Regions from separate parts of the Gordonia terrae genome, predicted to be linked through region 1. Evidence: riboswitches for the same ligand, from Rfam matches in the RefSeq annotation. Region 1 holds a riboswitch; each other region holds the start of a gene.
The links. A riboswitch is a leader RNA that binds a small molecule or an ion and turns the genes downstream of it on or off. The one in region 1 is predicted to bind cobalamin.
Positions count from the first base shown of each region.

Region 2: it holds a riboswitch for cobalamin, as region 1 does, so the genes downstream of both, metE (5-methyltetrahydropteroyltriglutamate--homocysteine S-methyltransferase) here and BCM27_RS09305 (CbtB domain-containing protein) in region 1, are expected to answer to the same signal.
Region 3: it holds a riboswitch for cobalamin, as region 1 does, so the genes downstream of both, cobN (cobaltochelatase subunit CobN) here and BCM27_RS09305 (CbtB domain-containing protein) in region 1, are expected to answer to the same signal.

Region 1 is NZ_CP016594.1:2,043,487-2,054,028, reverse strand. It holds gene BCM27_RS09320 (acyl-CoA dehydrogenase family protein) at 1-927, opposite strand, end outside; gene BCM27_RS09315 (histidine phosphatase family protein) at 1,043-1,534, opposite strand; gene BCM27_RS09310 (CbtA family protein) at 1,554-2,384, opposite strand; gene BCM27_RS09305 (CbtB domain-containing protein) at 2,426-2,662, opposite strand; cobalamin riboswitch at 2,738-2,874, opposite strand; gene BCM27_RS09300 (ATP-dependent helicase) at 2,936-7,549, shown strand; gene BCM27_RS09295 (DNA-formamidopyrimidine glycosylase family protein) at 7,558-8,349, shown strand; gene BCM27_RS09290 (pyridoxamine 5'-phosphate oxidase family protein) at 8,366-8,788, opposite strand; gene glpD (glycerol-3-phosphate dehydrogenase) at 8,875-10,542, opposite strand, start outside.
Region 2 is NZ_CP016594.1:4,138,502-4,149,043, forward strand. It holds gene rpsD (30S ribosomal protein S4) at 1-288, opposite strand, end outside; gene rpsK (30S ribosomal protein S11) at 310-717, opposite strand; gene rpsM (30S ribosomal protein S13) at 717-1,085, opposite strand; gene rpmJ (50S ribosomal protein L36) at 1,296-1,409, opposite strand; gene infA (translation initiation factor IF-1) at 1,528-1,749, opposite strand; gene BCM27_RS18640 (iron chaperone) at 1,999-2,343, shown strand; cobalamin riboswitch at 2,440-2,657, shown strand; gene metE (5-methyltetrahydropteroyltriglutamate--homocysteine S-methyltransferase) at 2,804-5,107, shown strand; gene BCM27_RS18650 (pyruvate carboxylase) at 5,199-8,588, opposite strand; gene BCM27_RS18655 (bifunctional 2-methylcitrate synthase/citrate synthase) at 8,639-9,790, opposite strand; gene prpB (methylisocitrate lyase) at 9,787-10,542, opposite strand, start outside.
Region 3 is NZ_CP016594.1:2,809,297-2,819,838, forward strand. It holds gene BCM27_RS12730 (cobalt-precorrin-6A reductase) at 1-58, shown strand, start outside; gene cobJ (precorrin-3B C(17)-methyltransferase) at 11-1,618, opposite strand; gene BCM27_RS12740 (precorrin-8X methylmutase) at 1,621-2,244, opposite strand; gene cobG (precorrin-3B synthase) at 2,258-3,418, opposite strand; cobalamin riboswitch at 3,422-3,557, shown strand; gene cobN (cobaltochelatase subunit CobN) at 3,630-7,361, shown strand; gene BCM27_RS12755 (FxsA family protein) at 7,467-7,976, shown strand; gene BCM27_RS12760 (amidohydrolase) at 8,081-9,715, shown strand; gene lnt (apolipoprotein N-acyltransferase) at 9,712-10,542, shown strand, end outside.

The DNA of each region.
Region 1 (10,542 bases):
CTGGATGAGCTGGAACTGTGCGATCTCCTGGCCCCACAGCTTGCGGTTCTTCGCGTAGTCGATCGAAAGCCGTTGCGCCTCGTTGATGATGCCCAGCGAGAGGGCGGCGATCCCGACCCGCTCCGCGGTGAAACCGGCCTTGGCGCCTTCGGATCCGCGCGCGTCCGAACCGGTGTCCTCGGTCTCGCCGAGCAGTCGGTCCTTGCCGACGCGCACGTTGTCGAAGAACAGCTCGCCCGTCGGCGAACTCATCATGCCCATCTTCTTGAACGGCTTACCCTGGGTGAGCCCCGGCATACCCTTGTCCAGCACGAACGACAGCACCTTGCGGTCGCGCATCGGCGTTCCGCTGCCGTCGTCGAGCTTGGCGAACACGACGATGGTGTCGGCGTAGGGGCCGTTCGTGATGAAGGTCTTCTGCCCGTTGAGGATGTAGTCGTCACCGTCACGACGAACCGTGGTCTTCATGCCGCCGAGCGCATCCGACCCGGAGTCGGGTTCGGTGATCGCCCAGGCGCCGACCTTCTCCATGGTCACCAACTCGGGCAGCCAGCGCTTCTTCTGCGCGAGCGTGCCCTTGCCGCGGATGGTCGAGGCGGTCAGCCCCATGCTCACTCCCAGCGACGCGACGAGGCCCAGACACACACCCGCGAGCTCGATGTTGACCATCATGAACATCGATCCGCCCATGCCGCCGCCATCGCCGGAGGACTTCTTCTTCTCGCCCTTGGCTTCTGCCTCGAGCTCCTTCTCGAGCGCATCCTTGGCCATGGCATCGACACCGAAGCTCGACAACAGCTTGCGGGTGATGTCGTACGGCGGCAGGACGCCGGACTCGAGTTCGTCGAGATGGGGCCGGATCTCCTTGTCGATGAACGCCCGCAAGGCGTCCCGAACCATCAGATCTTCATCGGACCACTCGAACATCGTCACACTCCCAGACCGGTGTCCGCCCGGGGCGAACATGTTTCAGTTTTGTCGTCCCCAACTGTGTCAGGAGTCACTGCCGATGTCTAGGTACGCCGTCGCGAATCTGTTCCTATCAGGTGTTTGCGCAGGTGTAGATGGTCGCCGGGCGGACCTCGTGGGCGAAGAACCGCTCCACGCCCGGGCACAGCAGGGCCTGGGCCACCGGCATCGCCACCACCACCCAACGGTCGGCGAGCCCGGAGCGGCCGTCGCGCCAGAGATGGACGCGGCCGACGAAATCCGCAAGGCTCTCGCCCCCGTGTGGCCGGGCACCGGGATCGGCGAACCACGCGCCGAGCTCGACGGGATCGATCTCCTCCGGAGTGCGGCCTGCCCACGCTCCGACGTCCAGCGTCCGCAGGGCGTCGTCGACGAGGGCGTCGGAGGCACCCAGGAGTTCGGCGGTCTCCCGGGTCGCGATCTCCGGACCACAACTGCCGACCGTGCGCGTGGAAGTCGCGGCCAGGCGGAGCACGTCCCGGCGGCCCCGCTCGTCCAGAACCTGATCACCGCCGAATCGCACCGACCGATTGGGGCCGGTGCGACCGGCGGTGATGATCTGCATGCGCGAAACGATCGCCGCCTCAGTGCTGGGCGGCGACCGCCGGGGCGCGGTCGGCGGTACGCGAGCGCGCCATCGCCCCCAGCAGCAGGGCGAACACCACGGTGAGAACCGTCCACAGGATCACCTGGTTGGCGATGGCGTAGACCCGGAAGTCCCCGATCACGTCACCGGGGAAGCCCGGGAACACGATCTGACCGGCGTCGTTGCGAACCGGCTCGGGGACCTCGGCGAAGGACGGCAGGAACGCGAGCACGATCGCTACGCCGGCCAGGTAGGCGGCGACAGCGGCGACGGCCGAGACGAATCCGCCGATCCGCGGACGCAGCCACAACGCCAGGACCACGGCCGCGATGGCCAGGATCACCGACGCCACACTGATGGTGAGGAAGGCTCCGGTTCTCTCGCCGATGGTGTCGTCGTCGCCGACGGCGGGCGGATTCGCCGGGTAGGCGAAGAACGGCACGGCGAACACGGCGACGAAACCGATCGCGCCGAGCACACCCGCGACCGCGCGCGGGTCGGTCGCGGGATGGCGACTGCCGAGATGACTCCAGAGCACCGTGAACGCCACCGCGAAGAACGCACCCATGCACACCGCGAACACGACGTTGCCGACACCGGCGCCGAGGTTCTCCTGCATGGCCCGCGTGAACAGCTCGCCGCCCTCACCGTGCGTGTGGCCACCCGGTTCGGCGGCGTGGGCCAGTGCCTCCTCGGCCTCCGAGCGGGCGCCTTCGTAGTCGATGGCCTTGGCGACGACCGGTTCGAGGTAGAACCGGGCGAACACGAACGAGACGATTCCGGCGATCAGACCTGCGAGCAGGCCGGCGCCGATGAATTTCTTCTCCATATGTACTTGGCTTCCTGTGGGATACGGCCGGTCAGGCCGGCTCAGTGGCAGGGGAAGCCGAGGAAGTGGCGTGCGTCGTGCACGAACTCGTGGACGTGGGTGTCGGAGCCGAAGACGGACACGACGCCCTGGTCGTACCCGAGGAAGTAGTAGGCGAGACCCGCCAGGAGCACGGTCAGGCTGAGCCAGAGGGCTGCACTCGCGACCGACAGGTTCGGTACGGGCAGGGCACGGGCCGGGGCGGCCTGTACGGCTGCAACAGTGCGGGGAGCTGTCATGGTGGGGTCCTTTCGCCGATCTCGCGTCGGAGATGTCGTGGTGTAGCAGTCCGGAGGACTGCTACACGCCGGCACGGCATCCTGACTCACGTCACCCCGTCACCATCGACCGCGTCGATATGTCGACACGTCGACCGCGTCGACATATCTACGGTGTCGATATGGGCAGCGTTCACAGTGGCGCGACCGTTCCGGACTCTCACCGGATTCCCCGCACAGGCGTGGGATGACTCTATACCGCGTTCTGTCGTACGCGTGAGACATAGTGGAGAGATGCCCCGCGCTTCGGTGCTCGACCGCTTCACCGCCCCCACCCGACGGTGGTTCTCCGGCGCCTTCACCGCTCCCACCGCCGCGCAGAAGGGTGCGTGGACGTCGATCGCCGACGGCTCGCACACCTTGGTCATCGCCCCCACCGGATCGGGCAAGACCCTCGCCGCGTTCCTGTGGGCCCTCGACCGCCTCGCCGCCGACCCGGACTCGCGGCCCGCCGGCACCAAGGTCCTCTACATCTCGCCGCTCAAGGCATTGGCCGTCGACGTCGAACGCAACCTGCGGGCCCCGCTGACCGGCATCACGCGGGCGGCTCAGGAGCTCAACCTGCCCGAACCGAACATCACCGTCGGCGTCCGGTCCGGTGACACCTCCGCCGCGGACCGCCGCGCACTGGTCAAGACACCGCCCGACATCCTGATCACGACGCCGGAGTCGCTGTATCTGATGCTCACGTCGGCCGCGCGAGAGAGCCTCACCGGCGTCCAGGCCGTCATCGTCGACGAGGTGCACGCGGTCGCCGCCACCAAGCGCGGTACGCACCTCGCGCTGACCCTCGAACGACTCGACGAGCTGCTCGAGAAGCCCGCGCAGCGGATCGGGTTGTCGGCGACCGTCCGGCCGCCGGAGGTGGTGGCGGGGTTCCTGTCCGGCGCCGCGCCGTGTCAGGTGGTCAAGCCCAAGGCCGACAAGACGTTCGACCTCCGCGTCGATGTCCCGGTCGAGGACATGGCCAACATCCCACCCCCGGTGTCCGATGCCGACCCCGCCGCACTCGACGACGCGTTCTCCCCGACCGCCGGGTCGCTGTGGCCGTACGTCGAGGCCTCGATCGTCGACCAGATCGAGGCCAACCGGGCGACGATCGTGTTCGCCAACTCCCGGCGCCTCGCCGAGAAACTCACCGCCCGGCTCAACGAGATCCACGCCGAACGCCACGGGCAGCCGGCCGAACCGACCGGCAATCCGTCGGTCGCCGGCGGCGCCCCCGCGTTCGTCATGGGCAGCGGCGCGAGCTCGGGCGCCGAACCCGTCCTGGCCCGCGCGCATCACGGCTCGGTCAGCAAGGAGCAGCGCGCCCAGATCGAGGACGACCTGAAGGCCGGGCGCCTGTCCTGCGTCGTCGCGACCAGCTCCCTCGAACTCGGCATCGACATGGGCGCGGTCGACCTCGTGATCCAGGTGGAGTCCCCGCCGTCGGTGGCCAGCGGGCTGCAGCGCATCGGCCGCGCCGGCCACCAGGTCGGCGAGATCAGCCAGGGCATCCTGTACCCGAAGCACCGCACCGATCTCCTGCACTGCACCGTGACGGTGAGCCGCATGCTCGACGGGGCGATCGAGGAGATCAAGGTCCCGCAGAATCCCCTCGACATCCTCGCCCAGCAGACCATCGCGGCCGCCGCGGTCGACGACCTCGAGGTCGACCACTGGTACGAGGTGATTCGCCGCGCGGCGCCCTATCGCGAACTGGGCCGGGGCGTCTTCGACGCGACCCTCGACCTGATCGCGGGTCGTTTTCCGTCGGACGAGTTCGCCGAACTGCGCCCGCGGGTGAACTGGGACCGCGACGCCGGGGTGATCACCGGCCGGCGCGGAGCGCAGCGGCTCGCGGTCACCTCGGGCGGTTCCATCCCCGACCGCGGCCTCTTCGGTGTGTTCATGGTCGGCGAGAAGGCAACGCGCGTCGGCGAACTCGACGAGGAGATGGTCTACGAGTCGCGTGTCGGCGACGTCTTCGCACTCGGCGCGACCAGCTGGCGGATCGAGGACATCACCCACGACCGCGTCCTGGTCTCCCCCGCGTTCGGTCAGCCGGGCCGGTTGCCGTTCTGGATCGGCGACGCGATCGGACGCCCCGCCGAACTCGGCGCCGCGATCGGTGCGTTCACCGGTGCGATCGCCGACCCCGGCAAGCTCGACGACCATGCCGCACGCCTCGGCCTCACCGACAACGCCCGCACCAACCTCGAGACCCTCATCGCCGAGCAGCGGGAGTCGACCGGACACCTCCCCACCGACCGCACCCTGGTGGTCGAGCGGTTCCGTGACGAGCTCGGCGACTGGCGGGTGATCCTGCACTCCCCCTACGGTTTACGTGTCCACGCACCCTGGGCGAGCGCGATCTCGCAGCGCCTGCTGGAGACCCTGGGCATCGAGGGTGCCACCACGGCCTCCGACGACGGGATCATCCTGCGCATGCCCGACACCGACGACGCCCCGCCCGGCGCCGACGTGTTCCTCCTCGACCCGGACGAGGTCGAGCAGCTCGTGACCGACGGTCTCGCGGATTCGTCGATGTTCGCCTCCCGGTTCCGCGAATGCGCCGCTCGCGCACTGTTGTTGCCGCGACGCGACCCCGGACGGCGCGCTCCGCTGTGGCAGCAGCGCCAGCGCAGCGCCCAACTGCTGTCCGTCGCCTCCAAGTTCCCCGACTTCCCGATCGTGCTCGAGGCCGTCCGCGAGTGCCTGCAGGACGTCTACGACCTCCCCGCCCTCCTCGATCTGCTGACCCGCATCCGCACACGCCGCATCCGGGTCGTGGAGACCGAGACACAGAGCCCGTCACCGTTCGCCGCATCGTTGTTGTTCGGCTACGTCGGGGCGTTCATGTACGCCGACGACGCCCCGCTCGCCGAGCGCCGGGCGGCCGCGCTCTCGCTCGACACCAGCCTGCTGGCACAACTCCTCGGTCGCGTCGACCTCCGCGAACTCCTCGATCCGGCCGTCATCGCCGACGTGATCGCCCGTCTCCAACGCCTGTCTCCCGAACGCCAGGCCCGCGACGCCGAGGATGTCGTCGACCTGCTGCGGTGGCTGGGACCCCTCACCACCCAGGAGGTCGAGGCCCGGTACCGCGGCGACGAGCCGGCGACCGATGTCCTCGCCGAGCTGCACCGCAGCGGCCAGATCATCTCGGTGAACCACAACTCGCGCGCGCTGTGGGCCGCAATCGACGACACCGCGCGGTTGCGGGATGCGTTGGGAGTCCCTGCACCGCTGGGTATCCCGGCGGCCTTTCTCGAACCGGTCCCCGATCCGGTCGGGGACCTGATCGGCCGGTATGCCCGTACCCACGGGCCGTTCAGCGTGCCCGAGGCCTCCGCGGCGCTGGGCATCGCGACCGGGGTCGTGCGCGACACCCTGAACCGCCTGGCCTCGGAACGACGCGTCGTCGAGGGCGATTTCCTGCCGGAGGGTGGCGACACCACTCCGCGGGAGGGCCAGTGGTGCCACACCGACGTGCTGGGGCAGATCCGACGCGGCTCCCTCGCGGCGAGCCGCGCCGAGGTCGCTCCGGTCGGCACCGACGTCCTCACCCGTTTTCTCCTCGACTGGCAGCACGCCTCGCCCGGGACCCGATTGCGCGGCGTGGACGGGGTCGCGACCGTCATCGACCAGCTCGCCGGATTCCCGCTCCCGGCGTCGGCATGGGAGTCACTGGTCCTGCCCGCGCGGGTCTCCGACTACGCGCCGCCGATGCTCGACGAACTGCTCAGCGCCGGCGAGGTGATCTGGTCGGGGCACGGCCGGATCGGCAACTCCGACGGGTGGGTCGCGCTGCATCCGGCCGACGTCGCCGTCCTCACGCTGCCCGACGCCGACGAGATCGACACGACCCCGGTGCACGACGGGGTCACGGCCGCACTCGAACCCGGCGGCGCACTGCGCTTCCCACAGATCGCCGCCGACATCAGCACCGGCACCACGACGCCTGCCGCCGACATCGAGACCGCTCTGTGGGACCTGGTGTGGGCGGGACAGGTCAGCAACGACAGCTTCGCGCCCGTCCGGGCCCTCCTGCAGCCACGACGAAACCCGTCCGCCCCTCGCTCGGCCCCGGCTCATCGCGCACGGGGGCGGGCGCCCCGCCTCCGCGCCGGTCGTCTGTCCGCCCGGTACCTGACCGAACACTCCACGTCACCGCCGGTGTCCCCGACCGCGAGCGGCCGCTGGTTCGCCCTCCACCACCCCTCGACCGAACCGACGATCGCCACCCAGGGCCTCTGCGACCAACTGCTCACCCGGTACGGCGTGATCACCCGCGGGAGCGTCGTCTCCGAAGAGGTCACCGGCGGATTCGCGCGGGTCTACAAGGCGCTCACCGTCTTCGAGGACAACGGACACGTCCGCCGCGGCTACTACGTCGACGGTCTCGGCGGGGCGCAGTTCGCCTCGCCCGCCACGGTCGACGAGCTGCGTCGGCATGCGCTCCCCGATCGCAAACCGCCCCGCGAGGCGACAGTGCTGGCCGCGACCGACCCGGCCAACCCCTTCGGTGCGGCGTTGGACTGGCCCCCGTCCCGCGACACCGAGGCCGGACACCGCCCGGGTCGCAAACCGGGGGCGCTCGTGGTGCTCGTCGACGGCGAACTCGTGTGCTTCGTCGAGCGCGGTGGCAAGACGCTGCTCACGTTCAGCGATTCCATCCCGCGGCTGGAGTCGGCGGCCGGGGCGCTGGTCGCACTGGTTCGGCGCGGCCGGATCTCCCGCCTGACGATCGATCACATCGACTCGGAGCCGGTGCGCGCCACCGACTTCGGCAAGGTGCTCGTCGAAGCCGGGTTCTCGACGACCCCGCGCGGCATCCGGCTACGCTACGGTGATCATGCCTGAGGAGAGCGATGCCTGAGGGCGACACCGTCTTCGCCGCCGCGGCGCGTCTGCGGGCCGGTCTCGCCGGTCGCGTGCTCGAGTCGTCGGACCTCCGCATCCCGTCACTGGCGACCGCGGATCTCTCCGGACGCGAGGTGTCGGCGGTGCGCTCGGTGGGCAAACATCTGCTGATCGACGTCGCCGACAGCAGCCCGGGAGCCGGCGACGCCGTCAGCATCCACTCGCACCTGAAGATGGAGGGGGCCTGGCACGTTCATCCTCGCGGGCAACGGTGGCGGCGGCCCGCCTATCAAGCGCGTGCGGTCCTGCGAACTGCCGACCACGAGGCCGTGGGTTTCGACCTGGGGGTCCTCGAACTCCTCGCCGACCCGGACGCGGCGCTCGCCTACCTCGGTCCCGACCTGCTCGCCGACGACTTCGATCGTGAGGAGGCGATCCGGCGACTCGCCGCGCACCCCGACGAGACCATCGGGTCGGCACTCCTCGATCAACGCCTCATCGCGGGGATCGGCAACGTCTTCCGCAGTGAGATCTGCTTCCTCCGCCGTGTCCTCCCCACCCGGCCGGTGGGCGAGGTGGATCTCGGCCCGGTGGTCGATCTCAGCCGGCGTCTCCTATGGGCCAACCGGATGCGCTCGGCGCGCACCACCACGGGCAACACCTCACCCAACGCGCGGATGTGGGTGTACGGACGTCACGGTCGGTTGTGCCGGCGCTGTGCGACCCCGGTGAAGCGCGGCGAACTCGAATCCCCCGGCGGGGAGCGCTCGGTCTACTGGTGTCCCCGGTGTCAGATCTGAGGCGGCCGGGGCCCCCTCACACGGGGTAGCGCTCGGGCTCGGGCCCGAACTCGAAGCGGCGGGCCGTGATCGAGTCGACCGTGATCTCCACGTAGTGGTACTTCATCGTTGCGATCCAGGGTCGCAGCGGAAGCTGGTCGGCCGCCTCGATCTCGTTGAACGACACGAGGATCCGCGCCTTCCCCTTGGCGACCACGCTCCAGCCGTCGGCGTCGGTGTGTCCGTCGGTCTCGAACGCCACCCGCGAATTCACCGCCAGCTCCGACAATTTGGTGCCCTCGCCGGACCGCAGCAGGATGCGGCCGTCGATCGCGTGGAAGTTCACCGGGAAGATGTCGGGTTGACCGTCGACACTCAGGGCGAGCCTGCCGAAATCAGCGGCTCCCAACAGCTTCCAGGCCTCGTCGGGGGTGAGTACCCGAACCGATTCGTCGACCATGACCGTCTCCTTCTCCCCCACCCCGATCGTGCCGCGCGATCAGGGGCAGCGACAGAGGCCAACGTCCCGACTTGACCGGGCCGCCGTCACTTCGGAACGGGCACCGGCTCCAGGATCTCGGCGCGCGCCTCGGGCGCCGCGGCGCGTAATGCGTCGGCGGAGTCGTCATCGGGCTGCTGCTGGGAGGCCACCTCGGCCTCCACCCGCGCGATGTAGGTCGCGACCTCGAAGTCGCGTTGCTCGGTGGTCCAGCCGAGCAACGGCGCGAGCAGGTCGGCCACCTCGTCGGCGCAGTCGACCCCGCGGTGGGAGTACTCGATGGCGATACGGGTGCGGCGGGCGAGCACGTCTTCGAGATGCAGCGCCGCCTCGTCGACCGCCGCATACACCACCTCGACGCGCAGATACTGCGGCGCCGCGGCGAGCGGCTGCAGCAGGCTCTTGTCACCGTCGGCGTAGTAGAGCACGTCGTCGATCAGTGAGCCGTACCGGTTGAGCAACCGCCGAATGCGATACGGGTGCAAGCCGAAACGCTGCCCCAGGTGCTCGCACTGGTTGATGAGCGCGAAGTAGCCGTCGGCGCCGAGCAGCGGGACCCGTTCGGTGATCGACGGCGCGACGCGGGTGGGGATGAAGTCGTTGCAGGCGTCCACGGCGTCGGCGGCCATCACCCGGTAGGTGGTGTACTTGCCGCCCGCGATCGACACGAGACCGGGTGCAACGGTCGCGACCGCGTGCTCGCGCGACAGCTTCGAGGTCTCGTCGTCCTCACCGGCGAGCAACGGACGCAGTCCCGCGTACACACCTTCGATGTCGTCGTGCGTCAGCTTGGTCACGAGGACCTCGTTGACGCGTTCGAGGATGTAGTCGATGTCGGCGCGGGTGGCGGCCGGATGCGCGAGGTCGAGGTTCCAGTCGGTGTCGGTGGTGCCGATGATCCAGTGCGTCTCCCACGGGATGACGAACAGCACCGAGTTGGCGGTGCGGAGGATGATCGCGGTCTCGCTGACGATGCGGTCGCGGGGCACCACGATGTGCACCCCTTTGGAGGCGCGGACCTTGAAGTGCCCGCGCTGTCTGGACAGCGCCTGCACCTCGTCGGTCCACACCCCGGCTGCGTTGATCACACAGTGCGCACGGATCTCGGTGACGTCGCCGTTCTCGGTGTCGCGCACCCGGACTCCGAGGACGCGGTCGGACTCGCGCAGGAATCCGATCACCTGGGTGGAGGTTCGGATGACCGCCCCGTAGTTGGCCGCCGTGCGGGCAACCGTGAGGCTGTGGCGGGCGTCGTCGACGACCGTGTCGTAGTATCGGATCCCGCCGATCAGCGAGTTGCGTTTGAGCGCCGGCGCCACGCGCAGCGCGCCCGATCGGGTGACATGCCGTTGTCCGGGAACGGACTTGGCGCCACCCATCCGGTCGTAGAGGAAGATGCCGGCTCCGACATAGGGCCGCTCCCAGACACGTTGCGTGAGCGGATACAGGAACGGCAGGGGCTTCACCAGGTGCGGGGCGAGGAACCGCAGCGACAACTCGCGTTCGCGCAGAGCCTCACGCACGAGCCCGAATTCGAGCTGTTCGAGATAACGGAGCCCACCGTGGAACATCTTCGACGACCGGCTCGACGTGCCCGAGGCGATGTCGCGCGCCTCCACGAGCGCCACCCGCAGGCCGCGCGTCGCCGCGTCGAGTGCGGCGCCGACGCCCACCACGCCGCCGCCGATGACCACGACGTCGAACTGCTCCTCCCC
Region 2 (10,542 bases), 2.1 Mb from region 1:
GACGTTGTCGAGACGGGTCTCGAGCAGCTTCAGCAGTTCGTCACCGGTCTTGCCGGTGCGACGGTTCGCCTCTTCGAAGTAGCGGCGGAACTGCTTCTCCATGACGCCGTAGGTGAAGCGCGCCTTCTGCTTCTCCTGCAGCTGGAGCAGGTACTCGCTCTCCTTGATCCGCGAACGGCCGTGCTGGCCGGGCGGGTAGGGGCGACGCTCGAACGCTGCGTCTCCACCGATGAGGTCGACGCGGAGACGACGGGACTTCTTTGTTGCGGGGCCGGTATAACGAGCCATGTCTTATCTCTTCCTTTCCCGCTAGACCCGGCGCCGCTTGGGCGGACGGCAACCGTTGTGCGGCTGCGGGGTCACATCGGAGATGGTGCCGACCTCGAGGCCGGCTGCCTGCAGGGAGCGGATGGCGGTCTCGCGACCCGAGCCCGGTCCCTTGACGAAGACGTCGACCTTCTTGACGCCGTGTTCCTGGGCCTTGCGCGCAGCGTTCTCGGCCGCGAGCTGAGCCGCGAACGGGGTGCTCTTGCGCGAACCCTTGAAACCGACGTGGCCCGACGATGCCCAGCTGATGATGTTGCCGCTGGGGTCGCTGATCGACACGATGGTGTTGTTGAACGTCGACTTGATGTGCGCGTGGCCGTGCGGGACGTTCTTCTTATCGCGACGGCGGGTGCCCTTCTTGGGGCCTGCGCTACGTGACTTCGGAGGCATTACTTCTTCTTCCCGGCGATGGTCTTCTTCGGGCCCTTGCGAGTGCGGGCATTGGTCTTGGTGCGCTGTCCACGCACAGGCAGGCCACGACGGTGGCGCAGACCCTGGTAGCAGCCGATCTCGATCTTGCGACGGATGTCGGCCTGCACCTCGCGACGCAGGTCACCCTCGACCTTCACCGAGGCTTCGATGTACTCACGCAGCTTCGAGACGTCTGCGTCGGTGAGATCCTTGGCTCGCAGGTCGGGGCTCAGGCCCGTTCCCTCGAGGATCTCCTTGGAGGTGGTACGCCCAACTCCATAGATGTAGGTCAGTGCGATCTCCAGCCGCTTCTCGCGGGGGAGATCCACACCAGCAACACGTGCCATGTGGCGGATTTCCTTTTCGATTCTCAGAGGTCTGCTCCCAGTCCGTCCCGCGAGCTGGTGCCGAACCGTGTGTCCGGCCTCGTGGGCTCCGGCCTCTGATCCGGAGGTAGGCGGTGACGCGTCTGTCGCCGCTGGTGTTGGGAGGTCCTTGTGTGTTCAGTTGTCGATCTTCAGTTGTTCTGACTCAAGCGACCCGGAGGGTGCGCGTGATCAGCCCTGACGCTGCTTGTGACGCAGGTTCTCGCAGATCACCATGACCCGACCGTTGCGGCGGATCACCTTGCACTTCTCGCAGATCGGCTTGACGCTCGGCTGAACCTTCACGTCAATCTCTCCTGCTCGGCTCGCCCGCGCGCACGCCGAAAGCGGCCGTGCACGTGGGTGTCGGTCTCCTCCCGAACGGATGTCCGGGAAGTCTGTCCCCGGCATCGCCGGGAAAGTCTCACTTGTAGCGGTACACGATTCGCCCACGAGCCAGGTCGTAGGGCGAGAGTTCCACGACGACCCGATCCTCGGGCAGGATGCGGATGTAGTGCTGCCGCATCTTGCCGCTGATGTGGGCGAGAACCTTGTGTCCGTTCTCCAGCTCAATACGAAACATCGCATTGGGCAGGGGTTCGATCACTCGACCCTCGACCTCGATGGCCCCGTCTTTCTTCGCCATGTCCTCCGCGATCCTGGCCGTGACCACGACATCCGGGTGATGCCGCGGCGCATCGGCCGGGTTGAATCAGTGTTTGTCCGTTAGGGTGTGGGCACCGGTCCGCGAGGACCTGCACCCGGTGTGCGCCGACCGGGCCCACGTGCTGACACGCTGATGCCCGGCACGCGATGCGCACCGACGATCCATGTTACGCGAACGAGCAGGCCAGGCCAAATGCGTGCTCAGCGCCACGGAGAGAGGCCGCACCGGATGGGCACTGTCGACGACTATCTCGACGGACTCGACCCCGCCGACCGCGAGGTGGTCGGACGCATCTACGACGTCGCCCGCACCGCGGTCCCCGACACCACTCAGGGCAAGGGCTACGGCATGCCGGCCCTGACATATCGCGGGAGCCCGCTCCTCTCGGTGATGCGCACCAAGAAGCACATCGGTCTGTACCCGTTCAGCCCGGAGGCGGTCGACGCCGGGCGGCCGTTCCTCGACGGTTTCGACGTGGAGAAGGGCACCGTTCGGTTTCAGCCGGGGACTCCTCCTTCCGACGATGCGATCCGCGCGATGATGTCGTTTCGGCGCGATCAGATCGACGGCTGACCGCCCGAACGTCGAACTACCGGTGTTCAGCGGGTCGACTTTGCTGGGCTAGGGTCGATGACGCATGTGGTTCGCCGCGTCGGGGGTCGTTTCAGCTCTCCGTCCGCGGCGTCGAGTCGCCGGCATCACGCCGGCGGACGAGAGGGAATCCGGTTCGAATCCGGAGCTGTCCCCGCAGCGGTATGCCGTAACGACCACCGTCATCAGCACTGAGCTCCGGCTTGGGAAGCGACGGTCAGTAGGAACTTCGATCAGAGGGATCTCGATCGAGAGCGACGGTGAGCCCGAAGACCTGCCAGGTGTACCGGACGCGCCGCGTCCGGTGGCTCGCCGCCTCGAGGATTGGGCGCAGGTCGAACCGGCGATCGTCGCGTGCCCCCTGCCGGGCGTGACGTGGGTCCGATCGATCTCCCCTGCTGGGCGGTGAACCATCCACCGTCAGTAGGAGAAGTCGACGTCCATGTCCGACACCGTCCGCCGCAGCTCCGCGGCACCGTTCACCACCACCGTCCTCGGCACCGCACGCATCGGCCCCCGGCGCGAACTGAAGAGGGCCGTCGAAAGCTATTGGTCCGGCCGCATCGACCGGACCGAGCTCGCCACGGTCGCGCAGCGCCTACGCAGCGAGCAGTGGGCCGAGCTCACCGAGGCCGGCCACGACTCCGTCCCGGTCAACACGTTCTCGTACTACGACCAGGTGCTCGACACCACGGTCCTCCTCGACGCACTGCCGCCGAGGTTCGCCGAGATCGACGATCGGCTCGATCGCTACTTCGCGGCGGCCCGCGGAACCGCCGAGGTGACCCCACTCGAGATGACCAAATGGTTCGACACCAATTACCACTACCTGGTCCCCGAGATCGGCCCGTCGACCACGTTCCGGTTGAATCCGGCGAAGGTGCTGGCCGAGGTCGCCGAAGCCGGGGAACTGGGTCTCCCGGCCCGCCCGGTGATCGTCGGCCCGGTGACGTTCCTGGCGCTGTCGAAGGCGGTCGACGGGGCGGGCGCTCCGCTCGATCGCCTCGACGAGTTGGTGCCCCTGTACCGAGACCTCCTGACGCGGTTGGCTGACGCCGGCGTCGAGTGGGTTCAGCTGGACGAACCCGTCCTGGTGACCGATGCCGCCGCGGGCCTGGGTCCGCGGACCGAATCGGTGTACAACGCCCTGGGCTCCCACGAGCGCCGTCCGGCCATCGCGGTGGCGACGTACTTCGGTGACGCCGGTGATCGGTTGGCACACTTGGCCCGGACGCCGATCGAGGCCATCGCGGTCGACCTCGTCGACGGCTCGGTCGAGACGGTGGCCGGCACCCCCGGCCTGGCCGACAAGCTGCTGATCGCCGGCGTGGTGGACGGCCGCAACGTGTGGCGCACCGACCTGGACCAGGCCGCGGCGACGCTGGCCACCGTGCTCGGTTCCGCCCGTTCCATCGCCGTCTCGACGTCGTGCTCGACCCTGCATGTCCCCTACACCGTGGACGCGGAGGACGAGCTCGACACCAACCTTCGCGGTTGGCTCGCGTTCGCGGCCGAGAAATTCCTCGAGGTGGCGGTGTTGTCGTCGGCGTTGCGCGAAGGCCACGCCGCGCAGGCCGCCGCCTTCGCCGAGAGCTCGACGGCACTGGCCAGCCGTGCCACCGACCCTCGTTTGCACAACGCCGACGTCCGCGCACGCCTGGACGCCGTCACCGATGCCGACGCGACGCGCGGCCCGGCCGATGATCGCCTCGCCGCCCAGCAGGAGCGGCTGGGACTGCCCCCGCTGCCGACCACCACGATCGGTTCCTATCCGCAGACCTCTGCGATCCGACTGGCGCGGGCCGCGCTGCGATCGGGCGAGATCGACCGCACCGAGTACGAGGACCGGATGAAAGCGGAGATCGCGGACGTCGTGGCGCTGCAGGAATCGGTCGGCCTCGATGTGCTCGTCCACGGGGAACCCGAGCGCAATGACATGGTGCAGTACTTCGCCGAGCAGTTCGAGGGATATTTCGCGACGGCGAACGGTTGGGTGCAGTCCTACGGCTCGCGGTGCGTGCGGCCACCGATCCTGTTCGGCGATGTGAGCCGGCCGAAGCAGATGACAGTCGACTGGATCACCTACGCGCAGACGCTGACCAGCAAGCCGGTCAAGGGCATGCTGACCGGCCCGGTGACGATTCTTGCCTGGTCTTTCGTTCGCAACGACCAGCCGCTGTCGGCGTCTGCCGATCAGATCGCGCTCGCCATCCGCGACGAGACCGTCGACCTCGAGAGGGCAGGGGTCGGGATCATCCAGGTCGACGAACCCGCTCTGCGCGAGTTGCTGCCGTTGCGTGACGCGGACAAGCCCGGGTACCTGGCGTGGGCCGTTCGGGCGTTCCGCATCGCGACCTCCGGGGTCCGCGACGATACACAGATCCACACGCACCTCTGCTATTCGGAATTCGGCGAGGTCATCGGAGCGATCGCCGACCTCGACGCCGACGTCACCTCGATCGAGGCGGCGCGGTCGCACATGGAGGTGCTCGACGACCTCGACGAGGCCGGCTTCCGTAACGCGGTGGGCCCGGGTGTGTACGACATCCACTCACCGCGCGTGCCCGACCAGGACGAGATCTTCTCGGCCCTGTCGTCGGCGCTGTCGAGCGTCGGCGCTTCCCGTCTGTGGGTCAACCCGGATTGCGGGCTGAAGACCCGCGGGACCCCGGAGGTGGTGGACTCGCTCACCAACATGGTGGCCGCGGCAACACGACTGCGCGAGACGATCCCGCTGTCCGGCTAGGCAGTCAACCGGCTCGACAAATGACCCCGGCCGTCGCACTCTCCCGTGAGTGCGACGGCCGCGGTCTGCAATACCGACTGCTTGTTGTGCGTCAACCGATCTCGACGAGCAGATCGCCAGGAGCGACCTGCGTGACCGAGTCGATCGCCAGCCGCGCGATCTTGCCGCCGACAGGCGCGGTGATCGTGGCCTCCATCTTCATGGCCTCGATGGTGCCGACGGCCGCACCGGCGGCGACCTCGTCGCCGACACCGACACTCAGCGAGACGACCCCGGCGAACGGTGCGCCGACGTGACGGGGATTGGACCGGTCCACCTTCTCCGCAACGGCCACCTCGGCGTCGACCGACCGGTCACGCACCTGCACCGGCCGCAGCTGTCCGTTGAGGATGCACATGACGGTGCGCATGCCCTTGTCGTCGGGCTCACTGATCGCCTCGAGTCCGATGAGCAACTCCACACCCGGTTCGAGCTCGACGCGGTGCTCCTCGCCGTACCGCAACCCGTAGAAGAACTGGTTCGCCGACAGTCGTGAGGTGTCGCCGTAGGTTTCTTGATGGTCGTCGAACTCCTCTGTGGGGCCGGGGAACAGGAGCCGGTTGAGGGTGTGCTGCCGCTTCGGTCCTGGCGTGTCCAGTGCCACCGAGTCCTCGGCCGACAGGCCCTCGGTCGACGCCGCGTCGGGACGGCCCTCGAGCGCCACGGTGCGGAGCGGCTCCGGCCACCCGCCGGCCGGGTCGCCGAGCTCGCCGCGCAGGAAGCCGACCACCGAGTCCGGGACATCGTGGGATCGCGGATCGGCGGCGAACTCTTCGGCGGTGATCCCCTTGCCCACCAGTGCCAGCGCGAGATCGCCCACGACCTTCGACGACGGGGTGACCTTGATCAGCCTGCCCAGCATGCGGTCGGCGGCGGCATAGGCTTCCTCGACCGCCTCGAACCGGTTCCCGAGCCCGAGCGCGATGGCTTGTTGCCGCAGGTTCGACAGTTGCCCGCCCGGGATCTCATGGGTGTACACACGTCCGGTCGGCGACGGCAGCCCGGATTCGAAGGGCGCGTATACTTTTCGCAGCGCTTCCCAGTATGGTTCGAGATCGCAGACCGCCTGGAGGTCGAGGCCGGTGTCGCGGTCGGAATGCGCGGCCGCGGCGACGATAGCGGACAGCGCGGGCTGGCTGGTGGTGCCGGCCAGCGCGGCGCTGGCGCCGTCAACCGCTGACGCTCCGGCCTGCCACGCTGCGAGATAGGTCGCCAACTGCCCACCGGGGGTGTCGTGGGTGTGCACGTGCACCGGCAGATCGAACTCCCGGCGCAACGCCGACACCAGCGTTGTCGCAGCAGGGGCACGCAGCAGCCCGGCCATGTCCTTGATCGCCAGCACGTGCGCACCGGCATCGACGATCTGCTCGGCCAGCCGGAGGTAGTAGTCGAGGGTGTACAGATCTTCGGCCGGGTCCGCCAGGTCGCCGGTGTAGGACATGGCCACTTCCGCCACCGCCGCGCCGGTCTCGCGGACCGCATCGATCGCCGGGCGCATCGCCTCGATGTTGTTGAGCGCGTCGAAGATCCGGAAGATGTCGATCCCAGTCGCCGTCGCCTCGGCGACGAACGCAGTGGTCACCTTCGTCGGGTACGGGGTGTAACCGACGGTGTTCGCGCCGCGCAGCAGCATCTGCAGACAGATGTTGGGCACCGCTTCGCGCAGCTGCGCCAGCCGATCCCACGGGTCTTCCTTCAGGAAGCGCAGCGCGACGTCGTAGGTGGCCCCACCCCAGCACTCCAGGGACAACAACTGCGGAGTCATGGCCGCGACATACGGAGCCACGGCCATCAGGCCGGTCGTACGCACCCTTGTTGCCAGTAACGACTGATGCGCATCGCGGAAGGTGGTGTCGGTGACGCCCAGCGCCGTCGAATCGCGGAGGTCATCGGCGAATCCCTGCGGCCCCGATGCGAGCAACCGCTGCCGCGATCCGTCCGGAGGCGATGCGAGCATCGCCCGGTCCAGGGTGGGTAGCTTGTCGCGCGGGTAGACCGTGGTCGGGCGCTCGCCATGGGGCTTGTTGACGGTGACATCGGCCAGGTAGGTCAGGATCTTCGTACCGCGATCGGCCGACGATCGTGAGGTCAGCAACCAGGGCCGGTCCTCGATGAACGAGGTCGTGACCCGCCCCTCGCGGAAGTCGACATCGTCGAGCACCGCCTGCAGAAACGGGATGTTGGTGGCCACACCGCGGATGCGGAACTCGGCCACCGCACGTCGGGCCCGTCGCGCCGCGGTGGCGAAATCGCGTCCTCGGCACGTCAGTTTGACGAGCATCGAGTCGAAATGACCGCTGACCTCCCCACCGAGTACCGCGCCACCATCCAGGCGCACCCCGGCACCCCCGGGACTGCGGTAGGCGGTGATACGCCCGACGGCAGGCCGGAAGTCGTCGGCCGGATCCTCGGTGGTGATGCGGCACTGCATCGCCGCACCGCGGATCTGTAGCCCGTCCTGACTCAGACCGAGGTCGTCGAGCGATTCACCCGAGGCGATCCGCAACTGCGCGGCAACCAGATCCAAGTCGGTGGTCTCCTCGGTCACCGTGTGCTCGACCTGGATTCGCGGATTCATCTCGATGAACACGTGCCTGCCGTGTTCATCGAGCAGAAACTCGACGGTACCTGCGCAGGTGTATCCGATGTGTCGCGCGAAAGCGACTGCATCAGAACACATCCGTTCACGGAGCTCAGCGGACAAGTTTGGTGCCGGCGCCAGCTCGATCACCTTCTGGTGACGGCGCTGCACCGAGCAGTCCCGCTCGAAGAGATGGATCACGTTGCCCTGGGTGTCGGCGAGGATCTGCACCTCGATGTGGCGCGGGTTGACGACAGCCTGTTCCAGGAACACCGTCGCATCACCGAAGGCGGCCTCGGCCTCCCGAGAGGCCGCTCTGATCGCTTCGGCAAGGCCGGCGATCTCCTCCACCCGGCGCATACCTCGGCCCCCGCCGCCGGCGACGGCTTTCACGAACACCGGGAAGTCCATGTCGTTCGCGGCCCGCACCAACTCGTCCACATCCGCCGACGGCTCCGACGACGCCAGCACCGGCAGTCCGGCCGCCTTGGCCGCGGCCACCGCCGTCGCCTTGTTACCGGTCAGCTCCAGCACATCGGTCGACGGCCCGACGAACGTGATCCCCGCCTTCCCGCACGCCCGCGCCAATTCCTGGTTCTCCGAGAGGAATCCATAACCCGGGTAGATCGCGTCGGCACCCGAGCGTTCAGCTGCCGCGATCATCTCCTCGACCGACAGGTACGCGCGCACCGGTTGACCCGGATTCCCGATCTGATACGACTCATCGGCTTTGGCCCGGTGCACGGAGTTCCGGTCTTCGTAGGGGAACACCGCCACCGTGCGGGCACCGAGTTCGAAGGATGCGCGGAAGGCGCGCACAGCGATCTCGCCGCGATTGGCGACCAGGACTTTCTCGAACACGTGGCTCTCTCTCGTCGGGCTGGGGTGTGGTGGCCAGGGCGCGGTGGTTGTCAGGCCGAGGTCAGTGCCCGCTGGGGCGATCCGGAGTACTGACTGAGCGGGCGTATCAATGCGTTGGAGTCGACTTGTTCCATGACGTGGGCGGTCCAACCGGTGATCCGGCTCATCACGAAGATCGGCGTGAAGGAGCCGATGTCGAAACCCATCAGGTAATACGCAGGACCCGTGGGGAAATCGAGGTTCGGTTTGATCCCCGTCCGTGCGTCCATGACGGCTTCGAGTTCGGAGTAGATCTCGCACCATTTGGTCTCACCGAGATGATTCGCAACGTCGAGGAGGGCCCTCTTCATGGTCGGCACTCGCGAGTCACCGTTCTTGTAGACGCGATGGCCGAATCCCATGACCTTCTCCTTGGCGTCGAGTTTCGCGTTGAGCCACTGCGCGGCGCGGTCGGGGCGGTCGATGTCGATCATGTCGTACATGACGGCCTCGTTGGCCCCACCGTGCAGCGATCCCTTCAGCGCACCGATCGCCGCGGTGACCGCACTGTAGATGTCCGACTGTGTCGAGGTGACCACGCGGGCGGCGAACGTAGATGCGTTGAAACTGTGTTCGGCGTAGAGCACCATCGACTTCTCGAACGCCCGGACGATCACCGGATCGGGAACCTCACCGAAGCACATGTTCAGGAAGTTCTCGGCATACCCCAGTCCGTGGTGCGGAGCGATGGGATCCTGACCGCGACGGCGACGCATGTCGGCGGCGACTATGGTCGGCAGGACAGCGAACATCCGTAACGATTTGTCGTAGTTGGCTTCCGGGGTACTGAGTTCTTCGTCGGGGTCCTCGGTACCCAGGAAACTGATCGCGGTGCGCACCACGTCCATCGGGTGACAGTTCTCCGGAATACGGTGCACGACAGACAGAATTGTTCGATCGAGTCGCCGGCTGGCGCGTTCACGCTGCGTGAACAGCGCCAGTTGCCCGTCGGTGGGGAGTTCGCCGTGCCAGAGCAGGTAGGCGACCTGCTCGAACGAGCAGTGCTCGGCGAGATCCTGCACGGCGTACCCGCGATAGGTCAGCGAATTGGTCTCGGGGACGACCTTGGAGATGGCCGTGGTGTCGACGACGACACCGGCGAGCCCCTTGTAGATGGTGGGGGTCTCGACAGTGTCGGCGGCGCCCGCGTCGGCTGTGGTCATTGCGGTGCTCCCTCGATGGTGAAGTCGAACAGGTCGGAGTCGAAGTCGTTGTAGTCCTCGTAACGAAGCAGTTCGTACAGCCTGCTGCGGTGCTGCATGTGGTCGATCAACCCGGATTGTGTTCCCTGCGCGTCAATGTCGCGCAGGCCGCGCTCGACCGCGCCCATTGCGATCCGCAGCGTGGTCACCGGATAGATGACGGCGTTGTAACCGACACTCGTCAACTGCTCGGCGGTCAACAGGTCGGACTTGCCGAACTCGGTCATGTTGGCGAGCAGCGGCACGTCGACGGCCTTGCGGAACTGCTCGAACTCGCCGAGGTCACGCAGTGCCTCGGTGAAGATGAGGTCGGCGCCGGCATCGGCGTAGGCCTTGGCCCGGTCGATGGCGGCGTCGAGTCCCTCGATCGCGCGGGCGTCGGTGCGCGCGCAGATGACGAAGTCGCTGTCGCGGCGGGCGGCGACCGCCGCACCGAGCCGCTTGACCATGTCGCCTGCGGGAACGACGTCTTTACCGTCGAGATGACCGCAGCGTTTGGGATTCACCTGGTCCTCGAGGTGGCAGCCTGCGAGTCCGGCGTCCTCGAGTGTTGCGACGGTACGAGCTGCGCTCATCGGTTCACCGAAGCCGGTGTCGGCGTCGACGAGGGTGGGCAGTTCGGTTGCGCGGGCGATGGATCCGCCGCGCGCCGCGACCTCGCTGAGGGTGGTGAGCCCGATGTCGGGAAGTCCCAGGTCGGCCGCGAGTACCGC
Region 3 (10,542 bases), 770 kb from region 1:
GGCGGTCGTCTCAGAGGTCGGGGCCGCCCGGGACTGGCTCGAGGCGCTGCTCGGCTGACTCGTCGGCAGTCTGATCGGTGGTGTCCACCGGACGGTGGCTGCGTGGCGTGAACACGAGCGGGCCCGCTGCGCGCTGCACGACCCGGGTCGCCGACGACCCGATGATGATCATCGTGCGCATGTCCACGACGGCAGGGTCGAAGTCCGCGACCGTGGTGATGGTGAGCTGCTGCTCCGGACCGCCGACATCTCGCCCGAGCACCACGACGCGGTCGGGCGACACCGTCTGGGTGAGCGTGTGCTGCAGGGCGCCGACCTGCCAGGTGCGGCTCGCCGACCCCGGGTTGTAGATGGCGATGACCAGATCGGCGCCGAGCGCGGCACGGACGCGTCGTTCGATGACCGACCACGGCTTGAGCCTGTCGGAGAGCGAGATGACCGCGAAGTCGTGTCCGAGGGGCGCGCCGACCGCTGCGGCGACCGCGGTGGCCGCGGTGACGCCGGGCACCACGCGGACGGGCACCTCGTGCCACCGCGGTTGCGCGGCAACCTCGGCGACTGCGGCGGCCATCGCGAACACGCCGGGATCACCGGAGGAGACGACGGCGACACGCGCGCCGCGTCGGGCGAGGTCGAGGGCGAATTCGGCGCGTTCGGCCTCCACCCGGTTGTCGCTGGCATGCACGCGCTGGCCCGGGCGGGGGGTGACGCGCTTGAGGTAGGTGGTGTATCCGACGAGGTCGGTGGCCGTGGCCAGCTCGGTGCGCACCTCCGGGGTGGTCCAGCTGTCGTGGCCCGGGCCGAGCCCGACGACGACGAGCTCACCGGGCACGGGTTCCGGCTCGAACCTCGGATTGTTGCGGCGTCCCGGGACGACGAGGATCGAGAAGTAGGGCACCTCCGCGGGATTCACGTCGGCGGCCGGGAGCACCCGTTCGACCGTCGTGGAGGCGCGCTCGACGTAGTACGCCTCGTCGAGACGCCCGGCCTCGCGGAGCGCATCACGCACCCGCTCGAAGGTCCGGCCGAGTTTCATCACGACGATCGCGTCCCCGGAACGGAAACGGAAGAGCAGCTCCGACGTCGACGCCGTACCCGGAACCACCGTGAGGGTCTCTTCGCCCTCGACGAGCGGGACTCCGGTGGCCGCCGACGCCGCGCTCACCGAGGTCACGCCGGGCACGATCTCGGCGTCGAAGTGCGGCGACAGCCGCTTGTGCATGTGCATGTACGAGCTGTAGAAGAGCGGATCGCCCTCGGCGAGGAGGACGACGTCACGCCCGGCCCGCAGGTGCACCGCGAGACGTTCGGCGCTCTCGGTGTAGAAGTCGTCGAGTGCGCCCTGGTAGCCGCCGGGGTGGTCAGTCGTCTCGGTGGTGACCGGGTACATCAGACGTTCCTCGGTCTGGCCCTCGCGCAGGTACGGCTCGGCGACCGACCTCGCGATGCTGTTGCCGTGGCGCGCAGAGTGATACGCGATCACATCCGCGGTGGTGATGAGGCGGGCGGCCTTGACCGTCATCAGTTCGCTGTCGCCCGGGCCGAGCCCGATGCCGTAGAGCGTGCCCTGACCCGACGTCTGTCCGGCGGCCGAGCTGTCCGAGTGCATGGGGGCCATCGTCATTCCTTCGGGGTCGCGAGCGCGTTGACCGCGGCCGCGGTGATCGCCGACCCGCCGCGCCGGCCCGTGACCGTGATGAACTCGAGGTCGTCGCGCTCGGCCAGGGCCGCGCAGGATTCGACCGCGCCGACGAAACCGACGGGTGCGCCGACGATCGCGGCGGGACGGGGCGCACCGTCGTCGATCATGTCGAGCAGCGTGAACAGTGCGGTCGGCGCGTTGCCGATCGCGACCACCGCACCTTCCAGGCGGGGCAACCAGAACTCCAGTGCGGCAGCGGTTCTCGTGGTCCCCAGCTGCTCGGCAAGAGTCGGGAGAGTGGGTTCGGACAGGTGGCAGAGCACCTCGTTGTCCGCGGGGAGGCGTTTGCGGGTGATGCCGGAGGCCACCATGTTGGCGTCGCAGAGGATCGGGGCGCCGGCCTCCAGCGCGCCGCGCGCGGCCGCCACGACACCGGGCGTCGCGATCACGTCGCGCGTCAGGTCGGTCTGGCCGCATGCATGGATCATCCGGACGACCACGGTCGCGACGTCGGGCGCGAACGCAGAGAGGTCGGACTCGGCGCGGATCGTGGCGAAGGACTGACGGTAGATCGCGGCGCCGTCTCGTAGGTACTCGGTCATGGTGCTGACGAGCCTAACGGCGCCGCCGTTCGTATCCGCCGTCGGGCGTGGCCTCCACCGAGAGGTGGGATTCGGCCGGCGATCCGCAGCCACGGGCGCAACCGACCCAGTGCTCGCGTTCGTCGACGGGGTCGCCGGCCTGCACACGGGCCATCAGGTCGTCCCGGACCGGGGCGTGGGCGGACGCGCACCCGGGCGCTCCGACGCAGCAGCTGACGGACGCCCAGGGCGACGCGGCGTCGAAGATCAGGCCCATCGGTGCGAGCACGCGGACGACCGTCTCGGCCACGCCCTCCCCTAGATCGCAGAGCAGGATCTCGCGGTCGGGCGTGAACACGATCGGCGCCTGGACCGCCGCGATGAACTCCGCCAGCCGGGCCGGCAACCGACCGAGTTCGACGACCGCGCCGAGCAGGACCGCGCCGTCGTCCTGGTCGAACCAGCCGACGATCGGCTCGCCGGGGGCGCTCGGCGTGGTGTCCGGGTCGTTGTCGATCACCGGGTCGAGACCCGACGCGACGAGGTCGGTGAGTCGACGCCGGGCGTCGGTGTCGAGGTCGCGGACCCGCCACGCGCCGGGAACGACCTGACCCAGGCCCGCTGCCACCGCGATCAGCGCGCGAACGATCGCCTCCGAACCACTCGCCGACCCGACGGCGACCCCGCCGATGCTGATGTTCGCCGCTAGTGGCGTGCGGGCCCGGATCACCGCGCACGCATCCGGGCGTCGGGCGGCGATGTCACCGCGGCCGTCGTCGATCCCGAACAGGAACCGGCCGGACAAGGAGGCCGCGGCCGGGTCGGCGCGTAGGGCGTCGTCGAGGGCGGCGGCGAGCGGACGCGCGTCGGCGATGCCGCCGATACGACCGGTCAGTGGGCTGAGCTCGATGTTGCGCACCTTGTCATGGGTGCTGCTCGGCGCGAGCCCGGCCGCGACGACCGCCTCGGCGACGGCCTCGACGTCGGTGATCCCGCGCAGCTGGAGGTTGCCGCGCACCGTCAGCTCCAGGTGTCCGTCGGCATGGTCGGCGGCCGCCCGGGCGAGCTCCTCCAGCTGATCCGGACGGATCCGCCCGCCCGGCAGCCGGACCCGGGCCAGTGCGCCGTCGGCCGCCGGATGCGTGTCGAAGACCCCAGGGCAACGGTCGGCGGCGGCCCGGGCTGGCTGGTTCATCCCACCAGCCTACGACCGGCGGGTGCGGTGGCCGTAGGCTGAACGCACCGCGAGCGGGCTGAAGCCGGTGCGATTCCGGCGCGGTCGCGCCACTGTGATCGGGGAGCCGGGATCGACCGGCCATCCGGGAGTCAGACCAGTCCCTCGCACTGCACCCGCCACCCACGGCACCGACACGCACCCGGGCGCGACAACCCGGCGAGGAGACACGATGATCCTGCTGCTCTCGACCTCGGACACCGATCTGCTCACGGCCTCGGCGGCCCATGAGGAGAACGCACCGTCGGGCAGTGCTCCGACGGAGGCGTCGGTGTCCTACCGCGGCGCAAACCCCTCTCGCATCCTGGTCGAGGACATCCCGCGACTCGCCGCCGACGCCGATCTCATCGTCGTACGCATCCTGGGCGGAGTGCGCGCGTGGGAGGACGGGCTCGCGGCGGTCGAGGCGACCGGCAAGCCCCTGGTCGTGTGCTCCGGCGAGCAGCAGCCCGACCCCGACCTGATGGCGCACTCCACCGTGCCGTCCGGTGTCGCCGCGCAGGCCCACGACTACCTCGCGGCCGGCGGCGTCGCGAACCTCGTGAACCTGCACCACTTCTTGTCCGACACCGTCCTGCTGACCGGCAACGGTTTCGAACTCCCGCAGCAGACGCCCGCGTGGGGCGTGCTGGAACGGACGCCTACTCCGCTCCCTGAGGTCCGAGGAGCGCACGCCGAGCCTTCTCCGCTCCCTGAGGTGCGAGGAGCGCAAGCGACGAGCCACGAAGGGCCCGACGCCCCCACGATCGCCGTGCTCTACTACCGCGCCCAGCACCTGGCGGGCAACACCCGCTACATCGCCGCGCTCTGCGACGCCATCGAGGCGAAGGGCGCGCGAGCGCTGCCGATCTTCTGCGCGTCGCTGCGGACCGCCCCCGACGACCTCCTCGAGATGCTCGGTACCGCCGACGCCCTGGTGGTCACCGTGCTCGCCGCGGGCGGCGCCACCCCGGCCACCGCGTCGGCCGGTGGCGACGACGAGGCGTGGAACATCGAACGGCTGGCCGCCCTGGACATCCCGATCCTGCAGGGTCTCTGCCTCACCGGGTCCCGCGCGGACTGGGAGGACAGCGACGACGGCCTGTCGCCGCTCGACGTCGCCACCCAGGTGGCGGTGCCCGAGTTCGACGGTCGGATCATCACCGTGCCGTTCTCCTTCAAGGAGTTCGACGACGACGGATTGCCCTGGTACCAGCCGGATCTCGAGCGCTGTGCCCGGGTGGCAGGCATCGCCACCGCGCACGCCCGGTTGCGTCGGACACCGGCCGCGGACAAGCGGATCGCGGTCATGCTGTCGGCCTACCCGACCAAGCACGCCCGGATCGGCAACGCCGTCGGACTCGACACCCCGCGCAGCCTCCTGCGCCTGCTCGATGCGATGCGCGCGGCCGGGTACGACATCGGACCGGAGTCCGGCCCGGACGCGATCCCCGGTCTCGCCGAGGACGATTCGGATGCGCTGATCCACCAGATCATCGCCACCGGCGGCCAGGATGCCGACTGGCTCACCGAGGAGACCCTCGCCGCCAACCCGATCCGCCTGTCGGCGCGCGATTACCGAGCGTGGTTCGACACCCTGCCCGAGGGACTGCGCTCGGCGGTCACCGAGCACTGGGGTCCGGCTCCGGGTGACCTGTTCGTCGACCGCACGCACAATCCCGACGGCGACATCGTCATCGCGGCACTGACCTTCGGCAACGTCGCGATCATGGTGCAGCCGCCGCGCGGCTTCGGCGAGAACCCGGTCGCGATCTACCACGACCCCGACCTCCCGCCGTCGCATCACTACCTCGCGTCGTACCGGTGGATTGCTGCGCACGACACCGGCTTCGGCGCCGACGCGATCGTGCACGTCGGCAAGCACGGCAACCTGGAATGGCTGCCCGGCAAGAATCTCGGCATGTCGGCGGACTGCGGCACCGACGCCGCCCTCGGCGACCTCCCGCTCGTCTACCCGTTCCTGGTGAACGACCCGGGGGAGGGGACGCAGGCCAAGCGACGTGCGCACGCGGTCCTCGTCGACCATCTGATCCCGCCGATGGCACGCGCCGAGTCCTACGGCGACATCGCCCGGCTGGAACAGCTTCTCGACGAGCACGCCAACATCTCCGCCCTCGACCCGGCGAAGCTGCCCGCGATCCGCCAGCAGATCTGGACACTGCTGACCGCGGCGAAGATGGATTCCGACCTCGGTCTGACCGAACGGCCCGACGAAGAGGTCTTCGACGACATGCTGCTGCACGTCGACGGCTGGCTCTGCGAGATCAAGGACGTCCAGATCCGCGACGGCCTGCACGTCCTCGGCGAGCCCCCGCGCGACGACGCCGAGGTCGACCTCGTCCTCGCCATGCTGCGCGCCCGCCAACTCTGGGGCGGCACATCGGCTCTGCCCGGCCTCCGCGAGGCTCTCGGACTCGTCGAAGACGGCTCGGCCGAGCGCGGTTCCGTCGACGCCGTAGAGGCGCAGGCCCGCGAACTCGTCGCCGCCTGCGCGAAGGACGACTGGTCGACCGAAGCAGTTGCCGGGGCCACCGCGGGACTGCCCAGCGCGGTCGGGGATGTGCTCACCTTCGCGGCGACCGAGGTCGTCCCGCGCCTGCGTCAGACGACCGGCGAGGTCCCGCGAGTGCTGCACGCACTGGACGGCGGGTTCATCCCGGCCGGGCCGAGCGGGTCACCGCTGCGCGGCCTGATCAACGTGCTGCCCACCGGACGCAACTTCTACTCCGTCGACCCGAAGGCGGTGCCCTCGCGGCTGGCGTGGGAAACCGGTCGGGCGATGGCCGACTCGCTGCTCGAGCGCTACCTGGCCGATCACGGCGCATACCCCCCGTCGGTGGGACTGTCGGTGTGGGGGACCAGCGCCATGCGCACGTCGGGTGACGATGTCGCCGAGGTGCTCGCGTTGCTCGGTGTCATGCCCGTGTGGGACGAGATGTCCCGGCGCGTCTCCTCGCTCGAGCTCATCGGGCTCGAGGAACTCGGCCGTCCCCGCATCGACGTCACCGTGCGCATCTCCGGCTTCTTCCGGGACGCGTTCCCGCACGTGGTCACGATGCTCGACGATGCGGTCGCGCTCGCCGCGGGTGCCGACGACGAAACCGACGAGCAGAACTTCGTCGCCGCCCACGTGCGTGCGGCGATGGCCGAACACGGCGACCGGCGTCGTGCCGCGATGCGCGTCTTCGGGTCCAAGCCCGGCACCTACGGCGCCGGCATCCTGCAACTCATCGACTCGCGGGACTGGCGCAGCGACGAGGACCTCGCGCGGGTCTACACCGAATGGGGCGGCTACGCCTACGGACGCGACCTCGACGGTGTGCCCGCGGTCGCCGACATGCGCTCCGCGTACAAGCGGATCGCCGTGGCGGCGAAGAACACCGACACCCGCGAGCACGACATCGCCGACTCCGACGACTACTTCCAGTACCACGGCGGCATGGTCGCGACCGTCCGCGCGTTGACCGGCTCCTCGCCCGAGGCCTACATCGGCGACAGCACCCGGCCCGACTCCGTCCGCACCCGGACGCTGTCGGAGGAGACCAGCCGGGTGTTCCGCGCCCGCGTGGTCAACCCGCGGTGGATCTCGGCGATGCAGCGCCACGGCTACAAGGGCGCCTTCGAGATGGCCGCCACGGTCGACTACCTCTTCGGCTACGACGCCACCACCGACGTCGTCGCCGACTGGATGTACGAGAAGCTCACCGAGTCCTACGTCCTCGACGAGACCAATCAGCAGTTCATGCAGCAGTCCAATCCCTGGGCGCTGCACGGCATCGCGGAACGGCTGCTCGAGGCCGTCGAACGCGACATGTGGCGCGAGCCGCCGGCCGAGCTGCTCGACGCCCTGCGCAACGTCTTCCTGCAGACCGAGGGCGACATCGAGGGCCGCGGCGAGGACTGAACCTCTCGAAACCCCCTCGGGAGAAAAATCGGGCACTCGTTCGTTACCGATGCAGACCCTGACGTCAACGGGTGCCGAAGGGCACCGAAGGACAGGTGAAGCATCATGGCTCTCCGCTGGTTCGCGGCCTACGCCGTACTGGAGATCGCCGCATTCGTCGCGATGGTCATGACCCTCGGGTTCGGCTGGGCGGTGCTGATCAGCCTCGCCGCCGTCGTCCTCGGGGTCGTGGTCCTGCGCTGGCAGGGCCGCAAGGTCTTCGGCGAGCTGCAGCGGGCGTCCCGGAACGAGGTCGACGCCCGTGCACCGCTGGCCGACACCGCGCTCGTCGCCGTGTCGACCCTGCTGCTGGTCATCCCGGGTGTCGTGTCGACCGTGGCCGGGACCCTCCTGCTGTTCCCGCCCACCCGTCGGGTGATGCGTCCGGTCGTCGTGGCCGTCGGCGCGCGCCGGGTCGCGACCGCGATGGACCGGGCCGGGGTCTACGCCACCGGCGTCTACGGCGCGGGACGTGGCGCAACCGTCGTCGAGGGCTCCGTCGTGGAATCCGACACGCCCGGGCCGGGGTCGGCCACCACGCCGTTCGGGACCCGGGGCCTCCCACAGGGCCGCTGAGCCCGTTCTGTACTGCGTCGACTGGCGACACCGCCCGGGATCCCGACGCCCGGCAACCGGACCCCTCGCCACCCTTCACCGACGGCAAGGCACACTGAACGATCGTGGCAACCCAACTGCTTCTCGGCGGCGCCGTGTACTCGCCGGCCGCCCCCGACGCGACCGCGATGGCCGTCACCGACGGAATCGTCGTCTGGGTCGGGACCGACGACGTCGGACGTGCGCTTCACCCCGACGCCGAGGTCATCGACCTGGGCGGACTCTTCGTCAGTCCGGGCTTCGTCGATTCCCATGTGCACCTGACCTCCACCGGACTCGGGCTCGATGGATTGACCCTCAACGAGGCGTCGAGCCGCACGCATTGTCTGCGGCTCGTGGAGAAGGCGGTGGCCGCCGAATCCGCGCACGAGGGAGGCGACCTCATCTGGGGTCTCGGCTGGGACGACTCGACCTGGGCGGGTGCCGAACCCGACGACGGCAGGTTCCCGACGACCACCGAGCTCGACGCCGTGGTGGGGACGAGACCGGTCTATCTCGCCCGGATCGACGAGCACTCGGCGGTGGCGTCCACCGCGCTTCGACGCCTCATCCCAGACCTGGCCGGCGCCGTCGGGTACCACCCGGAGGAACCGCTGGTCGCCGAGGCGCACCACCTTGTCCGGGGCGCTGCCCGGCTCCTCGTGACCGCCGCACACCGTGAGCGTGCCCAGCGTCGTGCGCTGGACGGGGCCGCGGCCCACGGTGTGGTCGCGGTCCACGAGAACGGCGGACCCGACATCAGCGGTATGGACGACTTCTTGGCGCTGGCCGAACTCGACCACCCCGTCGAGGTCCGGCGTTACTGGGGACAGGCTGTCACCGACGCCGACCACGCCCGCGAACTGATGTCGATCACGCGGGCCGACGCCCTGGGCGGCGACCTGTTCATCGACGGCGCCATCGGCTCGCACACCGCGTGGCTCACCGAGCCCTACACCGACGATCCGCACACCCACGGCATCAGCTATCTCGGCGCCGAGGCGATCCGCGACCACCTGCGGGCCTGCACGATCGCGGGCATCCAGGCAGGCTTCCACGTCATCGGCGACGCCGCGACCGGTGTGGTCGTCGGCGCCCTCGCCGACCTCGCCGACGAACTCGGCACGCCCGCGCTCGCACGGTGCGCACACCGGCTCGAACACGCCGAGATGGTCACCGCCGCCGACGCGGAGGTCCTCGCGCGCTGCGGCGTGATCGCCAGCATGCAACCGCTGTTCGACGCCGAATGGGGCGGACCGGGCGACCTGTACGACGCCCGTCTGGGCGCACCCCGTGCGGCAACTCTCAACGATTTCGCGATGCTGGCCAGAACCGGAGTCGCCCTGTCGTTCTCGTCGGACGCACCGGTCACCGCGATCGACCCGTGGTCGACGATCCGTGCTGCCGTGCATCACCATCAGCCGGCCAACGCGATCTCGGCACGCGGCGCCTTCGCCGCGACGACCCGTGGCGGCTGGCGGGCCGGGGGAGTCAACGACGGCGTGACCGGCACCCTCACGCCCGGCGCCCCCGCGAGCTACGCGGTGTGGGAGGTCGACGACCTCGTCGTCGCCGGATCCCACGAGAAGGTCCAGCGCTGGTCGACCGATCCGCGGTCGCGGGTCCCGGCGCTGCCGGACGTCTCGCCGGGGGCCGAACTACCGCGCTGCGTACGCACCGTGCACCGGGGCCGGACCCTGTACGACCGGGACGCCGGATGAGTCCGCCGCAGGTCTCCCGGTCCTGGCTCGCACAGACCGGAACCGCCGTGGCCGCGGGCGTCGCCATGTGGGCGGCCTTCCCGCCGCGCAACTGGTGGTTCCTCGCCGTCCTCGGACTCGGCCTCCTGTTCGCCGCGCTGTACGTCGGGACGCCCCGGGTGCGCACCGCCGCCTGGATCGGTTTCGTCTTCGGCCTGGCGTTCTTCGTGCCGCTGCTCCCGTGGATCGGCGTCTACGTCGGCCCGCTGCCGTGGCTCGCCCTGGCCGCGATACTCGCCGGATATCTCGCGCTCTTCGGCGCGATCGCCACCGTCACGATGCGGCTACCCGTACCACCGGTGTGGTTCACGTTGTGCTGGGTGCTCGTCGAGGCGCTGCGCTCTGCGTTCCCGTTCGGCGGATTTCCGTGGGGTCGAACAGCTTTCAGTCAGGTCGACGGTCCGCTGCTGCCGCTGGCCTCGGTGCTCGGCGCACCGGGGTTGTCGGCGGGTGTCGCGCTGTTCGGCTCCTCGGTCGCCTGGCTGCTCGTGGTCCTCGTCCGCGCCTACCGACGCACCCGCTCGAATGACGGTCCGACGCCGGCACCGGGCACCGATGGCCCGGTTCCGGTCGCCGAACGTTCCTCGGGTGTCGTGCGCATCGCCACCACGGCGGTCGCCATCGCGCTGCTCGCCCCGATCGCGGCGATCGCGGCCACTCCCGCGAGCCTCGACCGCAACATCGCCACGTCCTCGGCCCGGATTGGCGCGATCCAGGGAAACGTCCCGCGCCTCGGCCTGGACTTCAACGCCCAGCGCCGTGCCGTCCTCGACAATCACGTGCGCACC